DNA from 2 places in the Microbacterium sp. H1-D42 genome. Region 2 is predicted to be linked to the other one. Evidence: predicted binding sites of a transcription regulator. Region 2 holds the regulator's gene; the other holds the start of a gene.

Region 1 (15,935 bases), 1.7 Mb from region 2:
CGCCGACCAGGCATCGCAGTCGGTGGGCGCCCTCAGCGGCGGGCAGCTGAACCGGGTCTCGCTGGGCATCGCACTGTTGGGTGCGCCTGAACTGGTGGTGCTCGACGAGCCGACCGTCGGTCTCGATCCGGTGCTGCGGGCCGAGTTGTGGGGGCTGTTCCGTCGGATCGCCGATGCCGGCACCACCATGCTCGTCTCCAGCCACGTGATGGACGAGGCGCTGCGCTGTGACCGGCTGCTGCTGATGCGTGAAGGGCGGATCATCGCCGACACGACGCCGCAGCAGCTGCTCGAGACGACAGGGGAGTCGGATGCCGAGGCGGCGTTCCTGGCGCTGATCGAGCGGGACACGGACGCGGGGTCTGCGGGTGCGGCGGGTGCTGCAGGCAATCAACCCCAGCCGGAGACGCGGCGCTCGCGGCGGGAGGCGGAGCGATGAACCTCCGCCGCACGTTCGCCACAGCCGGGCGCGTGCTGCAGCAGCTGCGGCACGACCCACGGTCGATCGCGCTGATGCTCGTGGCCCCCAGCCTGCTGGTGGGACTGTTCGCGTGGCTGTTCGCCGATCAGGACGGCGTCTTCGACACATTCGGCGGGGCGATCCTCGCCCTGTTCCCGTTCATCGTGATGTTCCTGATCACCTCGATCACCACGCTGCGCGAGCGCCGTTCCGGCACTCTGGAGCGACTGATGACGACGCCGCTCGGCAAGGGTGACTTCATCGTCGGCTACGCGCTCGCGTTCGGAGCCATGGCGGTGCTGCAGGCCGTCGTCACCGTGCTGTTCGCGGTGTACGTCTGCGGGCTCGACGTGGAGGGGCCGTTGTGGCAGCTCGGCTCGGTCGCGGTGTTGGATGCTGTGCTCGGCACCTCACTCGGGCTGCTCGCCAGCGCGTTCGCGCAGACCGAGTTCCAGGCGGTGCAGTTCATGCCGATCCTGGTGTTTCCGCAGATCATCCTCGGCGGGCTGTTCATGCCGCGCGATCAGATGCCCGACGTGCTTTACGCCATCTCGGACTGGCTGCCGCTCAGCCATGCGATCGACGCGACAGGCGCCGTCGCAGCCGGTGACGAGGGCTGGGACGTGGCCGGACCGCTGCTGATCGTGGCGGCGTTCACCGTCGCGTTCCTGGTGCTGGCGCCGTTCACCCTCCGGCGTCGGACTGCCTAGCAGCCCTGGCTTTCGTGTGGCGGGTGGGGGCCGCCGCCCACGGGTCCTCCGGCCACGGATGCTTCGGGTATCGGCCGCGCATCTCGGCGCGCACCTGCGCGTACGGGCCCGACCAGAACGATGCGAGGTCGTCGGTGACCGCCAGCGGCCTGCCCGCCGGCGACAGCAGATGGAACAGCACCGGCACGCGGCCGTCCACCAGACGCGGGGTCTCGGCCCAGCCGAAGCACTCCTGCAGTTTCACCGCGACGACGGGACGGGCGTCCGGTTCGTCGAGGGGCGGATAGGTGAGGCGAACGCGCGAGCCGCTTGGCACTTCGAGCCGCTCGGGGGCGAGCGTGTCGAAGCCGGTGGCGGCCGGCCACGGCAGCAGGCGGCGCAGCGCCGGTGCGAGATCGACCTTCGCGGCCGACGTCCCCTTCGCCAGGGAGTCGAGCTCAGGCCCGAGCCAGGTCTCGAGCGCGTCGAGCAGCCCATCGTCGGAGACATCGGGCCACGGGGACCCGAGTTCGCGGTGCAGGAGTGCGAGTCGGCGCCGGAGATCGTCGGCAGCATCCGACCAGCGGAACAGACCGAGCCCCTGCGTCTGCACAGCTCGACGGACAGCATCCCGGCCCTCTTCAGCCGTCGCCCGCACCGGCACAGAGGAGCGCACGATCGCCCCCACCCTGCGCTCGCGCCGGGCGGTGAGCCGCCCGCCGGTGAACTCCGCCTCGACCCGATCTGTGATCAGGTGATCGGCCGCCCTCTCGACCTGCTGCTCGGTGATGACGGCAGCGGCGCGGATGATGGCGCCAGAACCCGCCGCCGCGCGGCCGGACGCGCGCGTGACGTCGGCGACGGCGAGCCAGTCGGCGCCCGCGAGCGACCCGCGCACCCCGGCGCGGGTGCCGGATGCCAGCAGGAACGTCGCCCCGTCTGCGGTGCGGTCGACGCGGCGGGCGATCCGCTCGGGGAAGGCGAGGGCGATGACGAGCCCCGCGTCATCCGATGAGCCCTTCCGGTCTCCGGGTGTGGTGAAGCGCAGCATCCGATCGACATCCTGCGACCAGCGTCGCGTCTCGGGTCCGCGTCCGTTGCGGAGCGTGACGATGGCGGCGGCGATGTCGACATCGGGAAGGCGGCTGTCGCCGCTGAGCAGGGCGACGACTTCGGCGGCGAGGCGTGCGCCGACCAGCGCGCTTCCTTCGCGCAGTGCGCGGGCCAGGCGTGGGTCGGTGGGGATGCGGGCGAGGGCGCGGCCGTCGCTGGTGGCGCGGCCGTCGTCGTCGATCGCGCCGAGACCGCGCAGCACGGCGAGCGCATCTCGCAGGCTGTCGGCGGGCAGCGGGTCGATCAGCCGCAGTCCTGTGCCGCCCGGGGCGCCCCAGCAGGCGAGCAGCAGGGCTGCATCGGCGAGGTCGGCCGTCGCGATCTCGGGGGCGGGGCGTGCGGGCGCTGCGGCGTACGTGCGCTCGTCGATGCAGCGGATCACGGTGCCTGGACCCTGCCTCGTGGCGCGACCTGCCCGCTGGATCGCCGAGGAGCGGGATGCCCCGGAGGTGACCAGGCCGGTCATGCCGCGCGCGGCGTCGCGCTGCGGGTACCGGGCCAGGCAGCTGTCGACGACCAGCCGCACGCCAGGGACGGTCAGAGACGACTCGGCGAGCGAGGTGGTGACGATGATGCGGCGCGGCTCGTCGGGCTTTCGGCCACGGATCACGGCATCCTGCGCCGCGGCGGGCATCTGGCCGTGCAGCTCGCGCACGTCGAACTCGGGCTGAGGAAGGCGCCGGGCGATCTCGGCCACCTCGCGCGCACCGGGGGCGAACACGAGGACGTCGGCGGCGGGGTCGGTCAGGACGCGGGCGGCGGATGCTGTGGTGCGCGCGACATGGTCGAGGAAGTCCCAGGTGACGCCGCGCTCGTCAAGGCGCGGCGACGCACTCGGTGCCCAGCGCTCGGTGAGCGGGAAGGCGGGGACGGTGTGCTCCACGACCGGTGCGGGAGTGCTGTCGGTGCCGAGTACGGCGGCGATGCGGTCGGCGTCGAGGGTGGCCGACATGGCGATCAGCGTGAGATCCTCGCGCAGTTCGCGGACCTCGCCGAGCAGCCCGATCAGCAGGTCGGTCTCGAGGGCACGTTCGTGGACCTCATCGATGATGACGGCGTCGATGCCTTCGAGGTCGGGGTCGTCCAGCATCCGACGCAGCAGGACTCCGGCGGTGACGAACTCGACTTGCGTTGCGGGGCTGACCTTGCGCTCGCCGCGGACGGTGAAGCCGACGCGGCCGCCGAGCGGCGTGCCGTCGAGCTGTGCGAGTCGGCGGGCGGCCGCTCGGGCGGCGACGCGGCGCGGCTGGGTGACGATGACGCGGCCGGGGGAGCGGGATGCCAGCAGTGGCGGCACCAGGGTCGTCTTGCCCGTGCCGGGTGGGGCGCTGATGACGACCGAGGTCGAGGTGTCGAGGGCCGCGGTGACGTCGGCGAGTGCCGCGGCGAACGACAGGCCGTCGCCGATCCGCGCCAGGTCGAAGGCTGCAGTCATCACGGGTCCAGTCTGCCGCGTAAAGACGGAGCCGCCCCGCCGAGTGGCGGAGCGGCTCGCTGTCACTGGTGGTGGATCACTCCGCGGCGGGGGTCTCCGGTGCGGTTGCCTTCTTCGTGGAGGCCGCGTTCTTCGCGGTCGCCTGAGGTGCAGCATCCGCCACCTGGGCGACGCCGGCGCCGAAGCCGCGGCCGACGGCCTGGCCCTGGATGATGGCGGCGAGGTCGAGGCCGGTGGCGGCGTTGACGCTGTCGAAGACGGCGCGCATGGCCCTGGCGTTGTCGCCGCCGACGACGCTGGAGGCGCCGTCATCGCCGTTGCCGCCGATGATCGAGACGTTGCCGATGGCCGAGTAGCCCTTGGCGAACTCGGCCATGATCGACGGCAGCACGTCGAGGACGCGCTGCGAGAGGAACGCTTCCTGGTTCGAGGCGATGGCCTTCGCCTCGGCCTCGACGGCGGCCGCGCGGGCTTCACCCTCGGCGCGGATGGCGTCGGCTTCGGCGTTGGCGCGCAGTCGGCGTGCCTCGGCTTCGGCGTTCGCGTTGTCGCGCAGTGCGGCGGCCTCACCGGCGGCGCGGGCCTTGTCGGCCTCTGCCTGCTGCTCGGCGATGCGGGTGCGGGCCTCAGCCTGCTTGACCTGCTCGATTGCGGCGGCCTCAGCGGACTTCTCGCGGGTGAACAGGTCAGCCTGGGCGCGGGTCTCAGCCTCGTAGCGCTGCGCGTCGGCGACGCGCTTGACGTCGGCGTCGAGCTGGGCCTGCTTGTTCTCGGCGTTCTGCTGCAGGACGGCCTGCTCAGCCTGCGCGCGAGCGAGGTGCTCGGCCTGCTCTGCCTCGGCACGGGCACGGCCGATGCCGGCGTTCGAGTTTGCGGTGTTGGTGTCGAGGGCAGTCTGCTCGATCAGGTTCGCCTCGTTGTTGGCGATGTTCTTCTGGTTGATCGCACGGTCGGCGTTGGTCTGCGAGATCTCGGCGGCTTGACGCTTCGCCTGGATCTCGGGGGCGCCGAGCGAGTGGATGTAGCCGACGGCGTCGGTGATGCCCTTGATCTGGAACGAGTCGAGGATCAGACCCTGCTCGGCGAGCTCCTGCGAGACGTCGGCGGCGATCTGGTCGGAGAACTTCTTGCGCTCGCGCATCAGCTCGACGACCGAGAGCGTGGCGACGATGCCGCGCAGTGCACCTTCGAGCTGTTCAGTGGTGAACTGCTCGATGGCCGCGTCCTGCGAGGCGAAGCGCTCGGCGGCGCGGCGCACGTACAGCGGGTCGGAGCCGATCTTCACGATCGCAACGCCGTCGACGTTGAGGGTGACGCTGTCGAGCGACTGCGCCTCGGCGTTGAGCGAGACCTGGCGCGAGCGCAGCGAGATGATCTCGTGACGCTGCGTGATGGGGTTGACCAGCGACTTGCCGTTGACGATCACCGTGACCGGCGACTCGGCGAGCTCTGAGCTGGTGCTGCCATCGGCGTTGATGACGGCGCGCTGCACCTTCTGCTTGCGCCCCGAGATGACGAGTGCCTCGTCGGCTCGAGCGACCTTGATCCAGCTGCGTGCGAACAGCAGCACGATGAGCAGGACGATGATGACGGCAACGACGGCGATGCCGGTGATGATCAGGATGCCGATTGCTCCGGCGATCTCCATAGTGTCTCCCTAATGCCCGATTCCCCTCGAACAAGGCCTTCTGCAACCTTGCCAGAGAACGAGGGGGGCTCGCTCCACGCAGGGGCTCGCGGCCAGTGCGCGGAGCGTGGGGTGCGTCGGTCTGGCGGGGTGAGTCGGAGCGCGCGGCGTGCGCCCGGCTCGCGGTGGGGCACACTGCCGATCAGGCGGCGAGGTCGTATCTGGCGAGTCCGCCGAGGCGCGGGGTGCGGGACGGATCGACGCTTGGTGGCGGGATGAACCAGACCCGTGCCGCGACGCCTGTGCCATCAATGCGGATGTTCCACCCGTTGTCGTGAATCCGGTGGTGGCAGCTCTCGCAGAGCAGCACCCCGTTGGACAGGTCGGTGGGACCGGTGTCTCGCTGCCACCATCTGATGTGATGGGCGCGGGTCATGTCGGGCGGAAGCGTGCACATCGCGCACCCGCCGTCGCGTTCCGCGAGGGCAAGTCGCTGCGATCGGGTGAAGAAGCGCTTCTCGCGGCCCCAGTCGAGAATTTCGCCTGAAGTGCCGAGGACGCAGGGGATGACGCCGCCCGAGGCTGCCATGCGGCGGACCGCGCTGATGCTGATGGGCTGGTCAGAACCGTCGATGGTGCCGTATCCGGTGCCGTTCTGCAGGTCTTCGAGTCCGACACGCACGACGACGGTGGCGCCGGCCATGGCGGGGGCGTCGTTGTCGCATCCCAGGGAATGCCGACAGAGAGCGATCAGGGCATCTGCCTGCATCTGAGGCACGGTGCGGTGATCGGCGTCGGGGGCGTCGGGGTCGAGAACGTTCTCACGGGCCGCGAACTCGGCGGACACGCTGCCGTTGATCGCCGCGCGCAGCGCTGCGCCGTCGGCGATAGGGAGGGATCCGTTGAAGTGGAGGTCGCCGTCGCGCTCGAACATGGTGAGGTGGCGCCGGTCGTGCGCTTCTTCCTCACGCGGCTCGACGCCGTCGGGGTCGAGCCACGCTTCGGCGCGGGTGAGCAGCTTGCGCACCTCGTCGAGGGACAGGCTGACGGCGTGCTCGGCGAGCATCTTCTCGGCTGCTGCCAGGTGCTCGGGCGTGATCTTCAGGCGCACGCGGTCGAGCAATGCGATGATCAGCCCCGCCGCGGCGGCGCTCAGCAGTCCGGCCCGCAACGTGTTCTGCACGGCGGGGTAGCGAGCGGGCAGGCGGTCGCCGACAAGGTCGGTGCGCGGCGCCGTGGCTTCGCCGACCTTGATCAGGCGGGACGCTTCACCCGCGGAGATGCCGGTGGTCGTGGCGATCAGCTGCGACGCGTTGCGGAAACCCTGCTGCTTGGCCAGCGAGTTCGATCCGAGACTCGCTCGCGATTCGCTGGAGATTCCCGCCGCGACCTCGGCCTGAAGCGAATCCGTGAGCCGGCGCACCTGTCCCAGTGCTTCATTCGCGGCGATCGACTGCTGTCGGGTCAGGTCGGAACCGTCTCGAGCGCTTGCCCACGCCGCGTGGAGGCGAGAGATCGCCTCATCCAGCGGAGCCAAGTGCTCGTTCATGGGTTCAGTTTACATTGAGTACGTCCGAGTGTCAAACATTTGTTCGAATAGTCTTCGAGAAATCCTGAAAATCAGCATCCGATGTTCTGAGCGCTTCCCTCACTGCTTTCGCAGCTTTGGGCTATTCGTCGTGTCGCAGCTTCTCCGTCAACCCCATCAGTGCGCGCAACTCGGCATCGTCGAGGCGGGCCATCTTCTCGGCAATGGAGCGCCCATGCGAGGTGGCGACCTGGCGGAAGGCGCGGGCCCCGGCATCCGATGCGGTGAGAATCGCCCCGCGACCGTCGTCAGGGTCGGCGGTCTTCGTGAGCAGACCGCGTCCGACCATGCGGTCGACGAGTCGGGAAACGCTCGGCTGGCTGACCAGCATGTTGGCGGTGACATCGCGCAGGCGTGCGGTCATCTTGGGGGCGCGCGTCACGGTGAGCAGCACGTCGTATTCCGCCTGGGTGATCGGGGTGCCCTCGAAATCGGACGCCATCGCGGTGAAGAGCTCGTACTGGGCGCGGAACAGGCTCTCCCACGCGCGGAGGGCGAGTTCACGGTCGGTCATATCGTAAAGCGTAGCGGGGGAATCGGACATGCCGTGGGAAGCATAAGGGCCGGTCGGAGAGGCTTCCGGCCGGCCCTTGTCCCTTGCACCAAGAGTGTCCTGCAATCACATGCGGTGTATGCCACAGCAAACATTCACCGTGCGATTACTCTATAACGGCGGGGTAACGAATGCAACGGTTTGGTCACGAGAAGTTTTGAGACGGCCATGTTCGCGCCTCTGGCGCGCTCTTGCCCAGCAGGGCTCCACATGGTGGGCTGGCCGCATGACGTTCTTCCCGCCAGGCCCCGAGATTCCCGAGCTCGAAGAGGAAGAGGCGGAACCCTCGCAACCGAGATGGTGGCAGGCGCCCGAGGATGAACTGCCTGAACTGCTCCCCGTCTCGGAGGTCCTGGCGGTGACCGACCATGTGGCGGTCGCGCTCATCGGGATCGCGGTGCACAGCGACGGCGTTCAACTCCAGGTGGAACGGCGTCTCCGCCGCAACGGCCTCCCACTGAGGGACTGGAATGAGCTGTGCAATGCGTTCACGGAGCACATGTCGTTCGGCGGACCGATCGACGCGACCGGGCGGCTACGATTCGGCGTCGTGCTGGCGGACGGAACAAAGGTGACTGATGCGTCGCCGTTCTTCGCATGCGGCGACCCGATGGTCGAACCCGAGGGGCACACCCTCAGCCGTCGGCAGTTGGGAGGCGGCGGAGGGGGCAGCACCTACTCATCGGCGGATCACCTGTGGCTCTGGCCACTTCCGCCCGCGGGTCCGATCGAGCTGGTCATGCAGTGGCCGGCGCTCGGCATCCAAGAGACGCGACTTGTCGTTGACGCCAGCCTGGTGCCGGAACTCGCGGCGCGCGCTCAGTCCTTTTGGCCGCGCTGAATCACGAGATCACTGGCGGCGTGAACCGAAGCACATTCGTGTCCCGTCGAACGAAGCCCGCCGACTCGTACAGCCGCAGAGCAGATTCTCGCGACGGACGCGACGTCAGATCGAGTGTGCGCAGCCCGCGATCCGTTGCCAGCTCGGTCATCCGCACCAGCAGGGCTCGGGCGATTCCTCTCCCGCGCATCGATTCGTCCACCACCACGTCATCCACGTGCCCACGGAGCCCAGAGGGCAACGGGAACGTGACGAGAGTGGCCGCACCGACGATCCGCCCGTTGTCTCGCGCGACAATCAGATCGGTGGCGTCATGCTCGATGATCGATTCCAGACGCGACCGGTCGAAGGTCGCCGTTCGTGACAGCTGCGCGAGCAGGCGAGCGATTTCGCTCGCATCGTCGTCATCGACGGATGTGAGTAGTTCGACTGCCGGAGGCATTCCGCTCATCCCGACACCTTAGCCAGTTCGTTTGTTGTGATCAGGTCTCGTCGGGTGTGGCAGCGGCTCCCCGCCAAGTCTCGACGGCTGCTCGCGTCGTGGCGCCGAGGGTCGACCTGCTGAACCAAAGATCGAGGTCGAGGTTCGTGTACATGTCTCGAAACGCCGATTCTGCGGTGTGCCCGAACTGACCGAGGATCTGCTGTCGTTCCTCGACCTCAAAGGATCGCTCGTGCAGCGCTTCCATGGCCTTAGCGTTCGTGAAGGAGCGAAGGTAGTCGGCGGCCGCGGCGTCCTCGGTGACATCAAGCGCGCGCAATAGGACCGCGGCAACGAGGCCGGTGCGGTCCCATCCCGCCGAACAATGAAAAAGAACTGCGCCTTCATCAGCCGTGGCGATCTCCTCGAGCACGAGCGCGAGTCGATGAGGCAGCGTTTGGACGTGGGCGAGATAGTAGAGCGGCGTGCCCCACCGTCCATCTGCTTCATACTCTGCCCAGAAATCCTTCTCGTCGGCGCCGTCGAGGTCGACCTGAACGTGCTTGATCGAAGCGGGAATCTCTCCCGTGCGCTCGTCTGGCCTGCGAAGGTCGATCACGGTGCGCACTCCGTATTCATGGAGCGCTTGCCAACCGTCTGAATCGACTCGTTCCAGCCGTTCTGAGCGAACAAACACGCCATTGGGTGAGAGCGTTCCGTCCTTGCGGCGCAGACCACCGAGGTCGCGGACGTTGGCGAGACCCTCAATGCGGATCGTTCGTTCCATGGCTCCCAGTCTGCCGAATCACCTCTAATCCGACGCCTACAGTGCTGCGGAAAGCAGTCGCGCGTACTGCGCTCGCGCATCGGCGTCCGACGGCATGCCCGGTTCGAAGGGCAACTCCATTCGATCCTTGCTCCTGTCGCGATATCGGGGGATCACGTGCAGGTGAAAGTGGAAGACAGCCTGCCAGCCATCCGATCCGGGATCGGTGTCCATGAAGGCCAGCGTCGTCGCATCCTCGGCAACCTTGTCGCAGGGGATTCGCCCGGCGACGAGCTCACAGAACACGCACGTGGCGTCGGGCAGGCTGCTGTGGGTGAGTGACTGATCAGTCATCGGTCTCCATGGCGAGGGTGTTTCCGTCGGGATCTTCCACCCAGGCGATGCGGCCGCCACCCGCACGAGGGCCGATCCCATGCTCATCTTGATCGAAGCCCTCGTAGCGGACGAGTTCGGCACCGGCCGCGGTCAATTCGGCGACAATCGCATCGAGGTCCTCGACGTACCAGGTGGCGACCGTCGACCGCGTTGATCCCGCCGTGGGTGTCTCGAACACGTTGAGCACGGTCTCCTGCCCACAGGTGTAGAACCGGGCGCCTCCTTCGATGTCGGCGCTCGGTCCGATGCCTGCGGGGACGAGGCCGAGCACGTCCTCGTAGAACGCGGCCGACCGCCTGATGTCCCTCACGCCGATCGACGCTCTCACCGGGTAGTCACTTAGATCCATGACGCCACCCTGCTCTCAAAGCCTGTGAGATCCATCTCGATGATGTTTGGCGCTATGACTGATGTGCTGACAATCGCTGTGCGAATCGTCGGCGTGTGTGACGATCAAGAAGTGAGCTCCGACACCGACAGTCCTCAGATCGGCCCGCTCGATGTCGACGCCTCGGCGCTACTCGGTGAAGGGGGCACCCTCCTGGCGCTCCTCGACCGGTTGGGCGTGCAACTCGAGCACGGTCCAGGTGCCGACATCCCCGCCGACGGATGGCGGGTCCTCCATCGGCAAGACTCTGGTGCTGTGACGATAGGTGCGCCCGCGAGCGCCTCGCCGCAGACCTGGCGCATTGCGCACATCGGCGCTGACCAAAACGGCGCATTGGTGTCCACGACCAGCATTCACCCAGAGGCATTTCCTGTCAGGCGCAGCCGGGCGGAGCGCGCCGGCGGCCTGTCCCTTCGATGGGCGCAACTCAGTCAAGACGAAGCGGAAGACGGTGTATTCGTTATCGACATCGTGAATGTCGGCGCCGCGAGATGGCGGCCCGACGGTGATCCGTTCGTCGTCGTCGGGGTCGTCAGCCGCGCCGGGGGCGCACCCGGGGTGGCGAGCTTCGGGTACGTCAGCGGGCAGAGCCCGGCCGTTCCTTTGGACCCGGGAGAATACGCACGGGTCCACGTCACCATCAGTGAGTCTCAGTGGGCGCCGCTCGAGCCTGGTCGCCATGAACTTCACGCGATGCTCGCGATGCTCCCCGTGCGATCGGCCGAGCCCTTGCGCTTCGACCTGACTCAACAGCAAGTCGACCAGCGACGATCACGACTACGCTCGTGCGCTCGCACTCCAGCTGATGAGGGTGAAGCTCACCGTCGGAACTACCGCCGGCAGAAGGCGCTCGTGGAGAGCGCAAACAGGCTGGAAGAAATCGCTCAAGTCATCACCGGTGCAACCAGCACCGATGAAGCGACAGCGGCAGTGGCGCTCATTCTTCACGGAGACGAGGACGCGGCCCGGGGCATCGTCCAGACGCCCCTGATGCAGTTCACATCGGATGCCATCCAACGGATGCGGGCCAACGTCCTCCGTATCGACCAGGAGCTATGGTCGGTCGATTCGGACTGACCTCAAGGCCCACCCAACCGCAAAGCACACCACGATTACATGCAGCCCGTGTGGGTTGACGATGCGCGGACGAAGGACCTGCGCCCCCGCGGCATCACCAGGCGACCTGACCGGCACTGCTGATGAAGGCCCCAGACGGGGCATCGTCTGGAAGGGAAGCCGCCGCAAGTACGACCTTCACCGCCTCCTCGGCGGTCGTCGGCGCGTGTTCCCGATTTCCGGGCGCAAGGTCGGTCTGCACCCATCCAGGGCACACGGCGGTCACCTTGATCTGTGTGTCGGCGAGCTGTTTGCTCAGCTCGATCGTCAGGCTGTTCACCGCTGACTTGGATGCCCTGTACGCCGGAAACGCACTGTGTCGAAAGAGCGAGTCGGGGTCAGATTGATCCTTCAGGGAGCCCATCGTCGAGGAGATGTTGACGATGCGTCCTGCTGTACTCAATCGCAGCAGCGGCAGGAAGCTCTCGGTCACGATGGCGACTCCCAGCACGTTCGTCGCGAAAGTGCGGGCGAGCGCGTCGACGTCGATGAACTCGACTTCTGCTCTTGAGGTCGCCTCAGGGAGGATGCCTGCATTGTTGACGAGCACATCAAGCCGGCCGTGACGATCGGCAACGGTGGCCGCGGCCGCCATCACCTCGGACGGCGACGTCACGTCCAACGTCAACGCTTCTGCCGCGAGTCCCTCGCTCGCAATCTTTTCGACGGCATGGTGCACTGAGTTTGCGTCGCGTCCAGCGACGATCACTGTCGCGCCTGCTCGAGCGAATGCTGTTGCGGAAGCGAGGCCGAGGCCCCGGTTGGCGCCGGTGACGAGTGCGATCCTGCTCATGACGAATGTCCTTTCGCCCGCCGCTGTGGCGGGTCAGCTGAACATCCATCGTCGCGGTGTCGGCAAGTGGGCGCTGGCGGAAAACGGACGTCGCACCGCCGACGGTCACTCACTCCGGCCGGCCCGCGCCGCCTCCGCCTGCTGCTGCCAGTCGGCCGGCACGCGATCCGCCGGCCCTGGTGTGGTCTGGCCCACAGGGTGATGCTCAGGTGGCGGCAGCTCACCGCCGGTCACGAGGCGGGCGTCGACGAAGTCCCAGAACCAGTCATCGCCGGGCTCGAAGCTGCGCATGTAGCGATGATCGGTCGCCTCGAAGTGCGCGGTCGCGTGTCGGGAGAGCGAGTCGTCACAGCATCCGACGTGCCCGCACTCCACGCATCTGCGCAGATGGAACCACCATCCGCCGCTCGCCTCGCACTCCTGGCATCCGTCGCCGGAGGGCGCGGGAGCCGCCTCGAGGATCTCCGCTGGGATGACCGCCTCGTCGCTCATGCCTGGAGTCTAGACCTGCAGAATCCGTCAGATGTGCCCGGACAGCTCGGCCTGCGGCTCGTCGGCTTCGACCATCGCCTTCAGAAAGCGGATCACCGCGACGCGCTCGTCGGAACTCAGCGATGCTGCCGCCGTGAAGCGTCTCGCGTGCTGGCGGCCGATCGTGTCCTCGGCGGATCGCCGGGTCTGCTCGGTCACCTCGATGCAGGTCGTCCGTCGGTCGTTCGGGTGCGGCAGCCGCACCAGGTGCCCGCCCTCGACGAGACGGTCCACGAGCTTGGTGGTCGATGCGCTCGAGATGCCGACCGCGCGGGCGATGTCCTTCGGAGTGACGAGCTGGCCCTGCTTCTTCGCGCGGATCATCATCCGGATCGCGCGCATGTCGCTGTCGTTGAGCTTCATGTAGCGCTTCGACGCCTCCGACAGGGCGCGCGACGCCTCCTGCCACTCGTGCAGCGCCTCCATCACCTGGACGCACTCCTTGGCGTCAGCCTCCGACAGCTGTGACCTGCGGACGATGTCGGAGTCGCTGGAGAAGTAGCGCACCTCCGCGCTGCCGTGAACTGCGTCGTCTGCTCTGGACACGATGACAGCATACATTTCTTGTGCTACGTTGAACTCTCGCCAGGCGTATTAAATGCTTGGCGAGAGAAATGTCGGGGCGAGCGGAATGAGGGTGCCCGGTGGAGATGGTGGTCCTCGTCGACGGCGCAGGCAGCGCCATCGGCGTGCAGAGCAAGGACACCGTGCACGGCGTCGCGACACCCAGGCACCTCGCCTTCTCCTGCCACGTGGTCGACGCCGACGGACGGCTGCTGGTCACCAGACGCGCGCTCGGCAAGAAGACCTGGCCCGGCGTCTGGACCAACGCGTTCTGCGGGCACCCAGCGCCCGACGAATCCTTCGACGAGGCGGTGCGCCGACGTGCGCTGTTCGAGCTCGGGCTCACCGTCGACCGGATCACCTGCGCACTCCCTGACTTCGGCTACTCCGCCCGAGACGCATCCGGCATCCAGGAGAACGAGCACTGCCCGGTCTTCATCGCGAGGGCCACATCGCCCCTGTCTCCGAACCCCGACGAGGTCGCCGAGACCCGATGGACCAGCGTCTCGGCATTGTCGACGGCAGCACAGGCGGCCCCATGGGCCTTCAGCCCTTGGTTGGTCGAGCACCTTGCCGAGCTCATCCCGCACCTCTCCGGTGCGGTCGGCGAGTGGCGTGACGATGTCTGAGACGGCGGTCGACGTCGCCGATGCCGCCGTCTTCGACGACGCGGCGCTGGTGGAGGAGCGGATGCTGGAGCTGCTGTCCCAGCGGACGCAGCGATCGCGGGCGTTCGCCCCCGCCTACGCACAGCTCTGGCAGGCGGTGGAGCGGATGGCGGCCGGCGGGAAGAAGGTGCGCCCTCGGATGCTGATGCGCGCCTACCACGCACTCGGCGGCACTGACACACGCACGGCCGTGGACGCCGCGTGCGCGGTGGAGCTGCTGCACCTGGCGTTGGTGATCCACGACGATGTGATCGACAAGGACCTGCTGCGCCGCGGCGAGCTGAACATCTCCGGCCAGTTCGCGGTCGAGGTCATGGTGCGAGGCGCGACCCGCCACGAGGCGAGTGCCTGGGGCGAGGCCTCGTCGCTGCTCGCGGGAGACCTCCTGTTGTCGCTCGCGCAGTCCCTGCTGGCGCGGCTCGATCTTCCCCAGCAGCGCCGCCTGGCCGTGCTCGACCTGTTCGACGAGACCCTCTTCGAGAGCGCCGCCGGCGAACATCACGACGTGTGGCTCAGCATGCACCTCGAGGCGAGCAGCCCGACCGACGTGCTCGCGATGCTCGATCAGAAGACCGCGGCATACTCCTTTCGGGCCCCGCTCGTGCTGGCCGCGATCCTGGCAGGCAGCGAACCGAGCATCATCGCCGAGCTGACCACCATCGCGCGCCAGATCGGCGTGATCTATCAACTGCGCGATGACATCCTCGGCCTGTTCGGCGACGAGCGCGCCACCGGAAAATCGACCCTGAGCGACCTGCGTGAGGGCAAGGAGACCCTGCTGATCGCCTACGCCCGATCCGACCCGTCCTGGCAGGGAGTCGAGGCGCTCTTCGGTGACCGAGAACTCAGCATCATGGAGGCTCCCGAGCTGCGGCGGGTGATCGAGCAGTCCGGCGGGCTGGCCTTCGTGGAATCCGTCATCGCGGACCGCTGCCGACACGTGCATGACCTGATCGGCAGCGCAGCCCTCCCGCCCGCGGTGAAGGACCAGCTGACAGAGTTGACCACCGCCTGCAGCGCGCGGGACTCATGATCACCACCGACCTCGACCTCTACAACGCGACGGCCACAGCCAGCGCGTCCATCGTCATCCGCGAGTACTCGACATCGTTCGGCTGGGCGAGCCGCCTGCTCGACTCCGCGACGCGCGACCACATCGCCCGCATCTACGCGCTGGTGCGCATCGCCGATGAGCTGGTCGACGGCCCGGCGGAGATGGCCGGAGTCGACATCGCCACGCGGGCGGTGCTGCTCGACGAACTCGAGGGTGAGATCGAGCGCGCTCTGCGCCTCGGCTTCAGCACGAACCTCGTGGTGCACGCCTTCGCCCTGACCGCACGCGAACACGGCATCGGCATGCCGCTGTGCCGTCCGTTCTTCGCCTCCATGCGCCGCGACCTGAACGCGACGGCCTTCGATGACGCCGCACTGAGCGAGTACATCTACGGCTCAGCCGAAGTGGTAGGCCTGATGTGCCTGGCCGTCTTCGAGTCGGGTCGCATCCGCCCCGGCGATGAGCGCGAGCGACTCGCGCACGGAGCGCGCAGCCTCGGCGCCGCGTTCCAGAAGGTCAACTTCCTGCGCGACTTCGCCTGCGACCACGACGACCTCGGCCGCTCCTACCTGCCCGGCACCGACGGAGAATTCACCGAAGCAGCGAAAGCCGCCGCCATCGCATCGATCCGCGCCGACCTGCGCGCCGCCGACGCGTCGATCCCGCTGCTCGCTCGGCCGTGCCGCGCCGCGGTCTGGGCTGCGCGAACGATGTTCTGCGAGCTCACTGACCGCATCGAAGCGACTCCGGCATCCACACTCCGGCACACGCGCGTGCGCGTGCCGAACCCCGTGAAGGCGAGAATCCTCGCCCGCGCCCTCAGCATGAAGGTGACCGGATGACCCGGTCGCGCGCCGTCGTCATCGGCGGGGGCGTGAGTGGGCTCGCCACCGCGTGCCTGCTCGCGCGCGACGGGCATCAGGTCACCGTGC
Region 2 (15,935 bases):
TCGACGCCGCGGACCACGCGGGCGACGAACTCGCGCGCACCGATGTTGCCGCGGATCGGGCTGCGGTCATCGACGCTGATCGAGAAGCCGGAACCCGGCTGAAGCTCGGCGAAATCGCGCTCGGCGGGGTCGCGGAAGGCCGCACCCGTGGCGTGCGAGTACTCGCGCGCGAGCCCGCGCAGCGAGAACGCGTAGCCGCGATCAGGGGTGACGTTCACCTCGACGGCGATGTCGTCCAGGTGCAGCAGCTCGATGGCATCCGATCCGACCTCAGGGTCAAGACCCAGCGTCGAGAGCACGATGATTCCGTCATGCTCGTCGCCGAGGCCGAGCTCGCGGGCCGAGGCGATCATGCCGTCCGAGACGTGACCGTACGTCTTGCGTGCCGCGATCGGGAACGGGCCGGGCAGCACAGCCCCCGGCAGGGAGACCACGACCTTGTCGCCGACGACGAAGTTGTGCGCACCGCAGACGATGCCTCGCACGCCGCCGTTCGCTGCGCCGACATCGACCTGGCACCAGTTGATCGTCTTGCCGTTCTTCTGCGGCTCGGGCTCGATGGAGAGCACCTGACCGACCACGACCGGGCCAGTGATCTCGAAGCGGTGGATGTCCTCCTCTTCGAAGCCGACCGACACGAACGACGCGAGAACGTCCTCCGGAGTGGCGTCTGCGGCCACCTCGACGTATTCACGCAGCCACGAAAGCGGAACGCGCATCACACCACCATCCCGAACTGCTCGCTGAAGCGCACATCACCCTCGGCCATGTCGCGCATGTCCTTCACATCGCTGCGGAACATCAGGGCGCGCTCGACGCCGATGCCGAAGGCGAACCCGCTGTACACCTCGGGGTCGATGCCCGCCGCCCGAAGCACGTTGGGATTGACCATGCCGCAGCCGCCCCATTCGATCCACTGCGCGCCGCCCTTGAAGGTCGGATGCCACAGATCGAACTCCGCGGAGGGCTCGGTGAACGGGAAGTAGTTGGTCCGCAGGCGCGTCTTGGCCTCGGAGCCGAAGAGCTGGCGCGCGAGGTGGTCGAGCGTTCCCTTCAGGTGGGCCATCGTGATGCCCTTGTCGACGACCAGGCCCTCGACCTGGGTGAACACCGGCAGGTGCGTCGCATCGAACTCGTCGGTGCGGTAGACCCGGCCGGGACACAGCACGTAGATCGGCACCTCACGGTCGAGCATCGAGCGCACCTGCACGGGGCTGGTGTGCGTGCGCATCACGAGGTGGCGCGAGGTGGGGTCGACGTAGAAGGTGTCTTGCTCCTGACGCGCCGGGTGGTCCTCGTCGAAGTTCAGGGCATCGAAGTTGAACCACTCGTGCTCGAGCTCCGGTCCCTCTGCGATCTCCCAGCCCATGCCGACGAAGATGTCGCTGATCTGCTCCTGCAGGAGCGGGAGCGGATGCCTGGCGCCGACGCGCGAGCGCGATGCGAGCGCCGTGATGTCGACCCGCTCCGCCTCGAGTCGCGCTGCGGTCTCGGCTTCGGCGAGCTCGGCCTCCTTGGCGGCGAGTGCCTGCGTCACGCGGCCTCTCCCCTGCCCGATGAGCTTGCCGAACGCGGCCTTGTGCTCGGGGGCGACCTGGCGCATCGACGCGTTCAGCACGGCGAGGGGCGAGCCCTCTGCCACGTGCTCGGCGCGGGCGGCCTTCAGCTGCGCGGTGTCGGCCGATGCAGTGATCGCGGCCAGCGCCGCGACGACTGCGGCCTCGACCGCTTCTGGAGTGATTTCGGGAACGTCAGACACGAGATGAGAGTCTACCGGGGCGGGATGACCCGCCCCGCCTGATCACATCCCCTGGGAATCGAACTTGCCTAGCGACTTCTGCGCCGCGATCACCTCGGTGACCGTGGAGCCCTCGTGGATCCTCGGATCTGCCTCGCCGCCGGCCGCCGTGTAGGCCGTCAGCTTCGCGGAGTGGCGGGTCTTGACCTCGATCCACTTCGCGATGCCCGACAGGATCAGACACATCACGATGTAGATGCCGCCGATGACGAAAGCGGACTGCAGGATCGGCCGGCCCTGCTGCGAGCTGAGCAGCTTGGCGTAGTACAGCAGCTCTGGGTAGGTGATGATGAAGCCGAGTGCGGTGTCCTTCATGGTCACCACGAGTTGGGCGACGATGACGGGCAGCATCGCGCGGACCGCCTGCGGGAAGAGGATGAGGCGCATGACGCCGTTCTTGCGCAGACCGATCGCGTAGCCGGCCTCCTTCTGGCCGCTCGGCAGCGCCTCGATGCCGGCACGGAAGACCTCGGCGAGCACAGAGCCGTTGTACGCCATCAGTGCGAGCACGACTGCCCAGTAGGGATCCATCCTGACCCCGACGACCGGCAGGCCGTAGTACAGCAGCATCATCAGCACGAGCACGGGGATCGCGCGCAGCAACTCGGTGATCCAGGTGACGGGGATGCGCACCCAGGCGTGGTCGGAGAGCCGACCGACGGCCAGCACGAGACCGAGCACGATGCTGAGAACGGCGGCCAGCGCGAAGGCGGCCAGTGTGTTGCCCAGTGCCTTGAGAATGCCCATCCACACGGCAGTGAAGGTGAACACGCGCCACTTCGAGGCCTCGAACTGGCCGGACTCCCACAGCCGGTAGACCATGAAGCCGATCACGGCGACGACCAGCACCACGGTGATCACGGCGAGGATCCGGTTGCGCGCGATCGCGCGGGGCCCTGGGACGTCGTACAGGACGGAAGTCATCGCGCGATCCTCCACTTGTTCTCGAGCGTTCGCTGGCCCCAGCTCATCAGCAGCACCAGGGCGACGAAGACGACCGCGACCCAGAGCAGGACCTCCATCGGGTTGCCTGGGCGGCCAGGGGCATCGTTGATCGTTGCGCGCAGTGCCGCGAGCTCGGAGATCGCGAAGCCTGCGGCGACCGTCGTGTTCTTCAGCAGCGCGATGAACACGCTCATCATCGGAGGCACGACGGATCGGAACGCCTGCGGCATGATGATCAGCGTCATGACCTGCCCGAACGGCAGGCCGATCGCGCGGGCGGCCTCGGCCTGGCCGACTGGCACGGTGTTGATGCCGGCCCGCAGCACCTCAGCGACGTAGGTCGCGGTGTAGATGCCGATCGCGAGGATGCCGAGGACGGTGTTCGACATGTCCGGCAGCCCGAGTTGGGGGTAGCCGAAGACGAAGAAGAAGAAGACCAGCGTGAGCGGGGTGTTGCGCACGAGGTTGACGTAGACGGTGCCGACCGCACGGGCGATGGGCACCGGCGAGACGCGCATGGCGCCGACGATGATGCCGAGCACCAGTGCGATGATGCCGCCGAACACGAAGACCATCAGCGTGTTGGTGAGCGCCTCGCTCCACAGGTCGAGGTTGCCGAAGATGACGTCCACGTCGTCTCATTCCTCCGTCGGATGATGGGTGCGGGGGCAGGCCGGACGCCCACCCCCGCACATGTCACTCAGTACGCGTCGACCGCGGGCTGCTCGACCTTGATCCCCGAGTCGCCGAGGTTGTTGTCGAAGATCTGCTGCCAGATGTCGCCGCCGTCGGTGAACAGGGTGTTGATGTGGGCGCGCAGCGCGTCATCGCCCTTGGGCAGGCCGACGCCGTAGCGCTCTTCGGTGAACAGACCGCCGGTCACCTTGACGTCGTCAGGGTACTGGGCCGCGTAGCCGATCAGGATCGCCTGGTCGGTGGTGACCGCGTCGACCTTGCCGCTGATCAGGTCCTCGACACAGGCCGAGTACAGGTCGTACTCCTGCGTCTTGATCTCGGGGAAGTTCGCCTTGATGTTCTGGATCGGCGTGGAGCCGGTGGCCGAGCAGACGGTCTTGCCGTTGAAGTCCTCGAGCTTGTCGGCCTCAGGCGCGTCCTTCGCGACCAGAAGACCCTGACCGGTGATGAAGTAGGGACCAGCGAAGTCGATCTGCTCCTTGCGCTTGTCATTGATCGAGTAGGTGCCGACGTAGTAGTCGATGTCACCGTTCACGATCGACTGCTCGCGGTTCGCCGACGCGATCGGCTTGAACTCGATCTGCTTCTCGTCGAAACCGAGCGATGCGGCGATCCAGCGGGCGATGTCGACGTCGAAGCCAGTGCGCTCACCGGTGGTCACGTCGAGGTAGCCGAGACCAGGCTGGTCCTCCTTGACGCCGATGACCACGCCGTCGCGCTCCTTCATGGCATCGAACGTGGGGCTGCCGTCGAGCTTGACGTCCTTGGCGACCGTCCACGGAGTCGACGAGCCGCTCGAGTCATCACCGCCGGCGTCGCCGCCGGGGTCGGAGGGGGTGCCGCTGTTGCAGGCGGTCAGTGCGAGCAGCGCCACGGTTGCGATGCCGAGGCCTGCCAGTGTGCGTGTACGTCGCATGTTCGTCTCCTTTTGGGGATGTGGGAAGGGAAAATCAGTGGGTGAGGAGCTTCGAGAGGAAGTCCTTGGCGCGGTTGCTCTTCGGATTGGTGAAGAACTCCTCTGGGGTCGCCTCTTCGACGATCTGGCCGTCGGCCATGAAGACCACGCGGTTCGCTGCCTTGCGTGCGAAGCCCATCTCGTGCGTGACGACGATCATCGTCATGCCCTCTTTCGCGAGACCGACCATCACATCGAGGACCTCGTTGATCATCTCGGGGTCAAGGGCGCTGGTCGGCTCGTCGAAGAGCATCACCTTCGGGCGCATGGCGAGGGCACGCGCGATGGCGACGCGCTGCTGCTGTCCGCCCGAGAGCTGAGCGGGGAGCTTGGATGCCTGCTGAGCGACTCCCACGCGCTCCAGGAGCGCCATGGCCTCCTTCTCAGCATCCGCCTTCTTCAGCCCACGCACCTTGATCGGGCCGAGAGTGACGTTCTCAAGGATCGTCAGATGGGCGAAGAGGTTGAAGGACTGGAAGACCATGCCGACCTCGGCACGGAGGTTGGCCAGCCCCTTGCCCTCAGCGGGCAGTGTCTTGCCGTCGATGCGGATCTCGCCGCTCGTGATCGTCTCGAGTCGATTGATCGTGCGGCAGAGCGTGGACTTTCCGGAACCGGAGGGCCCGATGACGACGACGACCTCACCCTTCTTGACGGTGAGGTTGATGTCTTTCAGCGCCTGGAAATCTCCGTAGTGCTTCTGGACGTTGTCGACCACCACGAGGGCGTCAGTGCTCTCTGCCATGTCGTCAACTGTAGAGCCGACAGGCGTCAGGCATGCGGGCGCGCCGGGGACTTTACCGATTCGTGACCGTGCCGGACCGACGACGGCACAGGCTCAGGCGTCGGCGCGCTGCGCGAATGCGCTCTCGTACAGGCACACGCTCGCGGCCGTCGCGAGGTTCAGCGACTCTGCGCGCCCGAAGATCGGCAGCCTGAGCGCGCGGTCGGCAAGCTCGAGCGCTTCGGGCTCGAGACCCCTGGCCTCGTTTCCGAACAGCCAAGCGGTGGGGCGGGCGAGCGCACCTTCTGCGCGCGCCGCCAGCAGGTCGTCACCCTTCACATCGGCGGCGACCACCTGGAGTCCGGCCGCGTGCGCACGGGTGATGACGTCGTCGAGGTCGCCGCCGACCGAGATCGGCAGGTGGAACAGCGATCCGGTCGTGGAGCGCACCACCTTGGGGTTGTAAGGATCGACCGTGCGGCCGGTCAGCACGACAGCATCCGCCCCCGACGCATCCGCGGCGCGGATGATCGTGCCGAGGTTGCCTGGGTCGCGCACCTCTTCGCAGATCGCGATGAGGCGGGGGGATGCCGCGAAGATGTCCTTCACCGCGGTCGGCGTCTGCCTGGCGACGGCGATCAGTCCCTGCGGGGTGACAGTGTCGGCCATCGCGGCGAGCACGTCCTCCGTCACGAACTCGACCTCGAGGTCGACGGAGGCGGCGAAATCACGGATGTCGGCGTAGCGCTCCCACGTCGTGGGGGTCGCGTACAGCTCTTCGATGGCCTCCGGCAGATACCGCAGCGCCTCACGGACCGCCTGGGGACCTTCGAGCAGGAACAGACCGGTCTCGACCCTCGCGCTGCGCTTGGACAGCTTGGCGACGGCACGGACACGGGGCGAGCGAGGATTCTCCAGCACGAGGTCAGTCTATCGGCGTCACCCGCGTGCTTCCGGAACGCGAAACGGGCGCCTCCCCGGAGGGAGACGCCCGTCTGTGATCAGCAGAAGATCAGGCAGCGGCCTTCGGAGCGTTGACGTCCGAGGGAAGAGCCTTCTTCGCGGTCTCGACCAGCGACGCGAACGCACCGGCGTCGGTCACGGCGAGCTCGGCGAGCATGCGGCGGTCGACCTGCACGCCGGCGAGGCCGAGGCCCTGCATGAAGCGGTTGTACGTGATGCCGTTCTGGCGGGCAGCGGCGTTGATGCGCTGGATCCACAGACGACGGAAGTCGCCCTTGCGCTTGCGACGGTCACGGTACGCGTAGACGAGCGAGTGGGTGACCTGCTCCTTCGCCTTGCGGTACAGGCGCGAACGCTGGCCACGGTAACCCGAGGCGCGTTCCAGGATGACGCGACGCTTCTTGTGCGCGTTTACCGCGCGCTTGACTCTAGCCATTTTCGTGTATTCCTATTCGTGCTTGCGTCGGGCTCAGCCGCGGCCGAGAAGCTTGTTGGCGACCTTGGTGTCGGCCTTCGAGAGGACCTGGTCCTGGTTCAGGCGGCGCGTGCGACGGCTCGACTTGTGCTCGAGGTTGTGGCGCATACCGGCCTGCTGCTTCTTCAGCTTTCCGCTGCCGGTGATCTTGAAGCGCTTCTTCGCACCCGAGTGGGTCTTCTGCTTCGGCATCTTCTCTTCCTTCGTGTGGCGCCCTGGCGGGCGACGGTGGGTACCCGCTCGGGAGCGGGAGACTGGGGGCCGCTATGCGGCGGATTCGTCGTTCGACTCGGCGTCGGTCGACGTGGACTTCGCGTCGCGCGCAGCCTGCTTGTTCGCAGAGCGCACAGCGTTCTGCTCAGCCTTGGCCTCGGACTTGTTCTTGAGCGGAGCGACGACCATGACCATGTTGCGTCCGTCGATCGTCGGGTTCGACTCGACAGTGCCGAACTCGGCGACGTCCTCGGCGAACTTGCGCAGCAGGCGAACGCCCTGCTCGGGACGCGACTGCTCGCGACCGCGGAACAGGATCATGGCCTTGACCTTGTCACCGGCCTTGAGGAAGCCCTCGGCGCGCTTGAGCTTGGTCGTGTAGTCGTGAGCCTCGATCTTCAGGCGGAAGCGCACCTCCTTGAGGATGGTGTTCGCCTGGTTGCGACGTGCTTCCTTCGCCTTCTGCGCGGCCTCGTACTTGAACTTGCCGTAGTCCATGATCTTGACCACGGGCGGCTTGGAGTTGGGTGCCACCTCGACGAGGTCGAGATCGGCTTCCTGGGCCAGACGCAGCGCTGCCTCGATGCGGACAACACCGATCTGCTCACCCGCGGGGCCGACGAGGCGGACCTCGGGGACGCGGATGCGCTCATTGGTACGGGGATCGCTGATGCGGAGCTCCTTAGACGTGGATTTCGGCCATCGGAATGCTGTCGGCATCCCGAGCGAAGTCGGAGTTCTCCCCACCCGCCGACGCATTGGAAGCACCGGCTTGTTGCACCCATTCCACCGGAAGCCGGCGGGGCGCAGAACCCGGTAGCCTTGAACGGCAAGCGCGGGTGGGATTGAATCCTCTTTCGTTCCGGAGCATGACACTCCGGAGCCCGCAGAAGTCTAACAGAAAGCATGCCGAAGTGACGATTCCTGCCGACGACCACCGCCATGACGACCGCCACGAGAACTGGGCGCGGCAGGAAGAGGCCGCGACCGCGGCGACACGCGACATCGCCGATGTGCCGGCCGTCGAAGTGATCACCACGACCGCCGTTCATCTGATGAGCGCGGCCGCCGTCAAGCTCGGACTCGCCGACGACCCCGAGAACCAGCTCGACCTCGACGAGGCGCGCAAGCTGATCAACGCCCTGGCGGGTCTCATCACGGCCGGAGCCCCTGAGGTCAGCAGCGCGCACGCCAGCCCGCTGCGCGACGGACTGCGTTCGCTGCAGCTCGCGTTCCGCGAGGCCTCCCCCATCCCCGACCCGATCGGCAAGGGCCCAGGCGAGAAGTGGACCGGCCCGGTCAACTAGGCGTCGATCACGCGGCCGAAGCGCGCCAGCAGGTGCCAGACCCGTTTGAGAGTCTGAGGATCGTGCCGTGCTGAGCGCGCGGCCTCGCCGATCACGTCGGGCGCGAGATCGGATGCCAATGATCGCGCCAGCTCGGCAGGCGCGACACCCCGATAGTCGTCATCCAGCAGCTCCGTGACGACCCGGAACCCGGGGTGGAACTCGACTGCGCAGCCCAGCCGTGCAGCTGCTCGCTCGATGGACGTGCCTGCGAAGCACGGGTCAAGCACGATGGCGTCGATATCCTCCGCGAAGCGGATGCCTCCGTGCACGTGCGCCTCGACGTAGCGGTCCAGCAGATCGAATCGGTCAGCCAGCATCCGCTCCACGAGCGCGTCCGCGCCGACGATCTCGACGACACCGTCCGGCTCGAACACCGAGTCCGGATAGCAGAACGTCGTGCGAGCGGTGACTTCGGGACGAAGCCGCAGATGCGCTGACCCGAACCGCGTCGCAGGACCGTACGGGTCATCCAGCCGGAGCGCCCCGTACAGCGGTCGCTCCGCTTTCGGGCCGCCGTCGTACCGCCCACCGAAAAGACGACTCTCCCACTGCCAGCGATCGCCGCCCGCCTGCGCGGTCAGGCCCCCGTTCGAGGTGCCTGTCTCGAACTGCGAGCGATATCGGCCGGCATCCGCCATCGCCTCGATGACCGTCCGATCCTGGAAGGGCCAATCCGGATGGAAGTGGAGCGCGACCGACGGCAGCATCCCTCGAGCCTAGGGGGTCAGCACCACGGGATCCGCGGTCGACGGGCCGCCGCAGCGGGCCGTGGAGTGGATCCAGTCGATGTCGTGCTCCGATTCGTCGAGGAGCGCACCCCTATCGTCCGTGACGCGGATGTTCGCGGTCTCGACCGGTGCACGTCCGTGGAATGAGAACGTCCAGACGCCGTTCCGTTCGACGGCCCCGATCTGCTCGGCGGTCCCCGTCGCCTTGCCGGGATCCGGCGAGCAGACCGCCCCGTCGCAGAGCTGCACCCAGGCAGCAGCCGGAATCGCTCCGGCGTCCACCTCGAGGACGGTGATGTAGCCGATCGCCGGGCACACGTCGCCATCGATCATCGGATCCGCACCGCACGACGTCACCAGCATCCCCGCAGCAGCGAGTCCGAGCACCGCGACGAATCTGCGCATGCCCCGACCCTATCTGGCCCGTGACGTGCGTGAAGTGCGGGGCGATCAGCCCTCGGAGCGGGTGAGCTTCACGGTCAGCGAGTCCACGAGCACGGCCATGCGATCATCAGCCGACCAGCGCTGCGCGAGGCGCGCGAGCACAGCATCCAGCGTCGCGCGCTCGAGGCCGTCGATGAGCTCCAGAGTGACGATCAGCTCGGGACCGCGCATGCGGGCATCCGAATCCCCCGCCGCGACCACCACGTCGATCACGGCCAGCTCGTGCGCGATGCTCTCGCGCAGCGCCGCGAAGACCTCGGGCGAGAGGAAGCTCGGCTCCCAAGCCTGGTCCTGTGCGATCGCCCACACCGCAGGGCGACGCAGCACGAACTCGGTGTCGGATGCCGGATCCAGCACGATCAGGTCGGTCTCCTCGCTCGACGCCGACAGCGCCACGCGCACGGCTTCGACCGGGATCGGGCGCGCCAGCGGATCCCATCGCCGCATCGTGTCGACCGACGAGAACACCGGCTGCACTCGCCGTCCGTCCGGGGCTGCGACCGTGACGATCGACAGCTCCTGCGTCTTGTCGACCTTCAAGCCGGTGGGGCCGATGCCCTCATCGCCCTTCTCGGCGACCAGCGGCACCAGTACGCGGGCACTGCGGAACGCCTCGACGACCTCGGCCTGAGACCCGTCGCCGGCGCGGAAGCGCAGCAGCGCCGCCAGCAGGGCAGGGTCGGCCGAGCCGTCATCCGAAGCGTTCGCGTTCGGCTCGAAGCTGCGCCCCTCCCATGGGACGCCGGCTGAGTCGCCCGTGTTGGCGTGGTGGGCGTCGTCGTGCGCGCTGATGTCCTCAGTCCCCTGCAACGTCCAGTGCCTCGGCCAGCGTGAACTGTCCGGCGTAGAGCGCCTTGCCGACGATGGCACCCTCGACGCCGAGCGGCACCAGCTCGCGCAGCGCCGCGATGTCGTCCAGCGTGGCCACGCCGCCGGAGGCGATCACAGGCTTGGGCGTGCGCGAGGTGATCTCGCGCAGCAGGTCGAGGTTCGGGCCGCGCAGCGTGCCGTCCTTGGTGACGTCAGTGACGACGTAGCGGCTGCAGCCGGCCTCTTCGAGGCGCTCCAGCACCTCCCAGATGTCGCCGCCCTCTTCGGTCCAGCCACGAGCCGCGAGGGTCGTGCCGCGCACATCGAGTCCGACGGCGATCGCCTCGCCGTAGCGGCTGATCACATCCGCCGCCCACTCGGGGTTCTCGAGGGCCGCGGTGCCGAGGTTGATGCGGGATGCGCCCGACTCGAGGGCCGCCTCGAGGCTGGCGTCGTCGCGGATGCCACCGGAGACCTCGACGTTCACTCCGCGGTACTGCTTGATGACCTTGCGCAGGATCGCCGAATTGCTGCCGCGACCGAACGCCGCATCGAGATCGACGAGGTGGATCCACTGCGCTCCGGCGTCGACGAACTCACCCGCCGCGTCAACAGGGTCGCCGTAGTTGGTCTCGGTGCCCGCCTCGCCCTGGGTGAGTCGCACCGCCTTTCCGCCCGCGACGTCCACGGCAGGCAGCAGGATCAGAGAAGGTGACTGTGCGAAATCGTTCATGACGTCCTTGGAGAAGGGGGTATGTGGGCCCGGATGGGCACGAGAGCGGCCACAGTGGCACGAGAGTTGAGAGTAGTCGGCGGCGGCGCAGTCCTCAAACCCTGTTGCAGCGTCAGAGGGATTCGACCCAGTTGCGCAGCAGTCGGATGCCAGCATCGCCGGACTTCTCGGGGTGGAACTGGGTGGCGGAGAGCGGACCGTTCTCGACGGCGGCGATGAACCTCTCGCCGTGTGTGGCGTACGTGACCGCAGGCTTCGGGAACGGCGGGATCACGTCCAGCTCCCATTCCTTCGCGGCGAACGAGTGCACGAAGTAGAAGCGCTCGTGCTCGAGGCCGCGGAACAGCACAGATCCTTCGCCAGGCTCGACCGTGTTCCAGCCCATGTGCGGCAGCACCGGGGCTTCGAGCTCGGTGACCGTGCCCGGCCACTCCCCCAGTCCCTCGGTGTTCTGCCCTCGCTCCAAGCCGCGCTCGAACATCACCTGCATGCCGACGCAGATGCCCAGCACGGGACGCCCGCCGGCCAGTCGCCGGTCGATGATCTCATCGCCACCATGGGCGCGCAACGCCTCATGGACGGCCGCGAATGCGCCGACGCCCGGCACCACGAGACCGTCGGCGGCGAGTGCCCGGTCGCGATCACGGGTCAGCTCCACGTCGGCTCCGGCCGCGACCAGCGCCTTGACGGCGGAGTGGACGTTGCCCGACTCGTAGTCGAAGACCGCGACGTGCGCAGTGCTCACAGCGCGCCCTTCGTGGACGGGATGCCCTCGACCAGGGGGTCGGCAGCCTTGGCCTGACGGAACGCACGCGCGAACGCCTTGAACTCGGCCTCGGCGATGTGGTGCGGATCGCGACCCCCGAGAACCCGGACGTGCACGGTGAGCCCAGCGTTGAACGTGATCGCCTCGAAGACGTGACGCACCAGCGAGCCGGTGAAGTGCCCGCCGATGAGGTGGAATTCGAAACCGGCAGGCTCGCCGTCGTGCACCAGGAACGGACGCCCCGAGATGTCGACGACCGCCTGCGCGAGTGCTTCGTCCAACGGCACGAGCGCATCGCCGTAGCGGGAGATGCCGGCCTTGTCGCCCAAAGCCTCACGGATCGCCTGTCCGAGCACGATCGAGATGTCCTCGACGGTGTGGTGCGCGTCGATCTGGGTGTCACCGTTCGCGCGAACGGTGAGGTCGGTGAGCGAGTGCTTCGCGAAGGCCGTGAGCATGTGGTCGAAGAACGGCACGGAGGTGTCGATGTCGCTGCGGCCGGTGCCGTCGAGGTTCACCTCGACCTCGACCGTCGATTCCGACGTGCTGCGCGTGCGCTTTGCAGTCCGAGAGTGCTGTGCGTTGCCCTTGACGGGGCGGAGGTCGCTCATGAGGGTGATCCTATCGACGCGAGTGCTTCCAGAAAGGCAGTGGTCTCGGCCTCAGTGCCCGCCGAGACGCGGAGGTGACCGGGGATGCCGACATCGCGGATGAGGACTCCGCGCTCGTACAGGGCTCGCCAGAGTGCCTGCGGGTCATCGACGCCGCCGAACAGCACGAAGTTCGACCACGATTCGTGCGGCAGGTAGCCGAGCGCTTCCAGCGTCGCGGAGATGCGATCGCGCTGCTCGACGATCTCGTCGACCATGCGCAGCATGGTCTCGGCGTTGCGCAGTGCCGCGACGGCGGCCGCCTGGGTCAGGGCGCTGAGGTGGTAGGGCAGGCGCACGAGGCGCAGCGCGTCGATGAATGCCGGGTCGGCCGCGAGGTATCCCACCCTGGCACCCGCGAAGGCGAAGGCCTTGCTCATGGTGCGCGAGATCGCCAGTCGCGGGCGGCCGTGCAGCACCGTGACCGCCGAGACGGCGTCGCGTGGAGCGAACTCGAAGTACGCCTCGTCGACGATCACCACACCGCGTGCTGCTTCGTACACCGCGGCGATCACGTCGAGCCCGAGCGGCGTGCCCGTCGGATTGTTGGGCGCGCACAGCAGCACGACGTCAGGGTCGGCGGCGGCGACCTGAGCGGCGGCATCCTGCGGGGTGAGCGTGTAGTCGTCATCCCGCGTGCCGGCGACCCAGCGTGCACCGGTGCCCTGGGCGATAAGCGGGTACATCGAGTACGTCGGCGCGAATCCGAACACCGTGCGCCCAGGACCCGCGAACGCCTGCATGATGTGCTGCAGCACCTCGTTGGAGCCGTTGCCGGCCCAGATCTGCTCGGCGGTGAGGCCATGACCGAGGTAGTCGGCGAATCCCTCGCGAAGCGTCGTGAACTCGCGGTCCGGGTATCGGTTGACGTCGCGCAGAGCGAGAGCGATGTCGTCGAGGATGTCGCTGGCGACCTCATCCGGAACCGGATGAGTGTTCTCGTTCACGTTCAGCGCGACGGGCAGAGGGGCCTGCGGAGCGCCGTAGGGAGTGAGCCCGCGAAGATCATCGCGGAGGGGCAGCTCATCGAGGGAGGTCACCCTTCCCATCGTAGGGCGAGCACCCGCCTTCGGCGGCTTCGTGACGGTCGGGTCAGTTGGCGTACGCGACCGGGATCGCGATATCGGAGCCGACCTGAATCAGTCCGGAGCTGAGGTTGTTCAGGCGCTTGACGTCTTCGATGACGACACGCGGGTCCGCTTCAGGTGCGACCTCGGCGGCGATCGACCAGAGCGTGTCGCCTGGCAGCACGGTCACCGTCTCGAACGAGACCGGTGCCGCCTGCGCACCGGAGGCGAGGGCGGACCCACCGGCGATCACCGAGACGGCGATGCCGATCACGATCGGGAGCGCGGCGATCGCGAGGAGGACGCGACGTCCACGCGTGGTCAGCCGCAGGCGGGTCGCCTTCACAGCCGGCACGTTCACAGGCCGGATCGGGTACACCGCGACCTGCGTGGTCATGGGTGCCGAGATTCCGATCGTGCTCATGTGATGCTCCTCTGCTCTGCCGCTGTTCTGCACTGGCGGTGTTCTGGGCCGAAGTGTCATAGCTTTCGCATCCGGCATCCGGCCGGGGAGGCCGGATGCGAAGCTACGTACCGAATGTATCTTCGAACTCGAACATCTGTCAAGAATTCTTCGAAACCGGATCACCTGATTCTTCGACACGCTCGAACAGATCTTCCGTTTTCACCTGTATCTCGGATACGGTTTCGATATGGACAGCCCATCATGGGCCACCGACATTCGAACCGGATGCCCGCGACCACGCGGATCCGCACCGGGCAGGAAGGTATGAAGGAGCACCGATGAGCGACAACACCGCCCCCGCATCCGAGGCTCCGCGTACACGTCGACGCAAGAGCCTGAGCGCGAAGCAGATGGCCATCCTCGAGGTGATTCAGACGTCGATCGCTCGGCACGGCTACCCGCCGAGCATGCGCGAGATCGGCGATGCCGTCGGCTTGAAGTCGCTGTCCAGCGTCACGCATCAGCTCGGCCAGCTCGAGCTCAGCGGCTACCTGCGCCGGGACCCTGGCAAGACCAGGGCGATGGAAGTGCTGATCGACCTGCCCGGCTCAGGCACCGAGAATCCGGCAGACACGGCGCCGTCCGTTGGCGACGCCGCACTCGTGCCACTCGTGGGGCAGATCGCCGCAGGCGTGCCGATCACCGCCGACCAGCAGGTGGAGGAGATCTTCCCGCTGCCGCGTCAGCTGGTCGGCAAGGGCGACCTCTTCATGCTGAAGGTCAGCGGCGAGTCGATGATCGACGCGGCCATCTGCGACGGCGACTGGGTCGTCGTGCGCACGCAGAACAACGCCGAGAACGGTGAGATCGTCGCAGCGATGATCGACGGCGAGGCCACGGTGAAGACGTTCCGCCGGCGCGACGGCCACACCTGGCTGCTCCCACGCAACTCGGCTTTCGAGCCGATCCTCGGCGATGACGCCGTCGTGCTCGGCAAGGTCGTCGCGGTGCTGCGCGCCGTCTGACAACAGCCAGAACGCGGAAATGCCCCCGCCGGTCTGAACCGGCGGGGGCATTTCTCATCGACTCGTGAGTCAGACGGCGACAGCCACGTCCTCGCGCACGCGACGGGTGGCCTCGACGATGTTGCGCAGCGAGGCGACGGTCTCGTCATAGCCGCGGGTCTTCAGACCGCAGTCCGGGTTGACCCACAGCTGGCGCATCGGCAGGGCGTCGACGGCACGGCGCAGCAGCACCTCGATCTCGTCGATGCTCGGCACACGGGGCGAGTGGATGTCGTACACGCCGGGGCCGATGCCGTGGTCGAAGCCGTACTCCGCGATGTCGCCGACGACGGCCATGCGGCTGCGGGCCGCCTCGATCGAGGTGACGTCGGCGTCCAGCGCGCGAATCGCGTCGATCACGACGCCGAACTCCGAATAGCAGAGGTGCGTGTGGATCTGCGTGGCAGCCGCCGCGCCGCCGGTGGCGAGGCGGAACGATCCCACCGACCAGTCCAGGTAGGCGGCCTGGTCGGCCGTCTTCAGCGGCAGCAGCTCGCGCAGCGCCGGCTCGTCGACCTGGATGATGGCGATGCCGGCCTGCTCGAGGTCGGCGATCTCATCGCGCAGTGCCAGGGCGACCTGGTTCGCGGTCTCGCCGAGGGGCTGGTCGTCACGCACGAACGACCAGGCCAGGATCGTCACGGGGCCGGTCAGCATGCCCTTGACGTGCTTGACGCTCAGCGACTGCGAATAGCCAGCCCAGGAGATCGTGATGGGCGCCGGACGCGACACATCGCCCCACAGGATCGAGGGCCGAGTGGCGCGCGAGCCGTAGGACTGCACCCAGCCGTGCTGCGTGACGGCGAACCCGTCGAGGTTCTCGGCGAAGTACTGCACCATGTCGTTGCGCTCCGGCTCGCCATGCACCAGCACGTCGAGGCCGAGGTCCTCCTGCAGCGCGACGACCTGATCGATCTCGCGCTTGAGGAACACGTCGTAGTCCTCGGCTGGCAGCTCGCCACGCAGGAACTGAGCGCGGGCGCGGCGGATGTCGCCGGTCTGCGGGAACGACCCGATGGTCGTGAGCGGCAGCGCGGGCAGGTCCAGCGCCTGCTGTGCGCTCTCGCGCTCCTCGTACGCGACGCGCGAGAAGTCGGCGTCCGCCACCTCGCGACCGCGCACGGCGCCGTCACGGACGCCGGGGGCGTC

Evidence for each region. Region 2 encodes LexA, which represses DNA repair genes until DNA is damaged. Its sites were predicted from a motif close to TCGAACANNTGTTCGA; they were not measured.
Region 1: the regulator LexA is predicted to act here: its motif matches at 6,905-6,920, upstream of MNR00_RS14260 (HNH endonuclease signature motif containing protein).

Annotation. Positions count from the first base shown of each region.
Region 1 covers NZ_CP093342.1:2,979,132-2,995,066, reverse strand. Annotated here, with positions in the region: gene MNR00_RS14280 (ABC transporter ATP-binding protein) at 1-439, shown strand, start outside; gene MNR00_RS14275 (ABC transporter permease) at 436-1,170, shown strand; gene hrpB (ATP-dependent helicase HrpB) at 1,145-3,697, opposite strand; gene MNR00_RS14265 (SPFH domain-containing protein) at 3,774-5,345, opposite strand; gene MNR00_RS14260 (HNH endonuclease signature motif containing protein) at 5,527-6,873, opposite strand; gene MNR00_RS14255 (MarR family transcriptional regulator) at 6,995-7,426, opposite strand; gene MNR00_RS14250 (hypothetical protein) at 7,692-8,306, shown strand; gene MNR00_RS14245 (GNAT family N-acetyltransferase) at 8,308-8,757, opposite strand; gene MNR00_RS14240 (tyrosine-protein phosphatase) at 8,789-9,514, opposite strand; gene MNR00_RS14235 (hypothetical protein) at 9,551-9,847, opposite strand; gene MNR00_RS14230 (VOC family protein) at 9,840-10,238, opposite strand; gene MNR00_RS14225 (hypothetical protein) at 10,293-11,354, shown strand; gene MNR00_RS14220 (SDR family NAD(P)-dependent oxidoreductase) at 11,449-12,186, opposite strand; gene MNR00_RS14215 (UBP-type zinc finger domain-containing protein) at 12,292-12,678, opposite strand; gene MNR00_RS14210 (MarR family transcriptional regulator) at 12,706-13,263, opposite strand; gene idi (isopentenyl-diphosphate Delta-isomerase) at 13,368-13,910, shown strand; gene MNR00_RS14200 (polyprenyl synthetase family protein) at 13,903-14,982, shown strand; gene MNR00_RS14195 (squalene/phytoene synthase family protein) at 14,979-15,845, shown strand; gene crtI (phytoene desaturase family protein) at 15,842-15,935, shown strand, end outside.
Region 2 covers NZ_CP093342.1:1,268,767-1,284,701, reverse strand. Annotated here, with positions in the region: gene pheT (phenylalanine--tRNA ligase subunit beta) at 1-719, opposite strand, end outside; gene pheS (phenylalanine--tRNA ligase subunit alpha) at 719-1,759, opposite strand; gene MNR00_RS06090 (amino acid ABC transporter permease) at 1,802-2,722, opposite strand; gene MNR00_RS06085 (amino acid ABC transporter permease) at 2,719-3,375, opposite strand; gene MNR00_RS06080 (glutamate ABC transporter substrate-binding protein) at 3,444-4,355, opposite strand; gene MNR00_RS06075 (amino acid ABC transporter ATP-binding protein) at 4,390-5,139, opposite strand; gene MNR00_RS06070 (RNA methyltransferase) at 5,233-6,039, opposite strand; gene rplT (50S ribosomal protein L20) at 6,131-6,517, opposite strand; gene rpmI (50S ribosomal protein L35) at 6,551-6,748, opposite strand; gene infC (translation initiation factor IF-3) at 6,821-7,489, opposite strand; gene MNR00_RS06050 (DUF1844 domain-containing protein) at 7,684-8,076, shown strand; gene MNR00_RS06045 (DUF3626 domain-containing protein) at 8,073-8,825, opposite strand; gene MNR00_RS06040 (hypothetical protein) at 8,835-9,251, opposite strand; gene MNR00_RS06035 (SseB family protein) at 9,297-10,100, opposite strand; gene priA (bifunctional 1-(5-phosphoribosyl)-5-((5-phosphoribosylamino)methylideneamino)imidazole-4-carboxamide isomerase/phosphoribosylanthranilate isomerase PriA) at 10,087-10,833, opposite strand; gene hisH (imidazole glycerol phosphate synthase subunit HisH) at 10,946-11,578, opposite strand; gene hisB (imidazoleglycerol-phosphate dehydratase HisB) at 11,575-12,210, opposite strand; gene MNR00_RS06015 (histidinol-phosphate transaminase) at 12,207-13,298, opposite strand; gene MNR00_RS06010 (LysM peptidoglycan-binding domain-containing protein) at 13,342-13,740, opposite strand; gene lexA (transcriptional repressor LexA) at 14,061-14,747, shown strand; gene metE (5-methyltetrahydropteroyltriglutamate--homocysteine S-methyltransferase) at 14,817-15,935, opposite strand, start outside.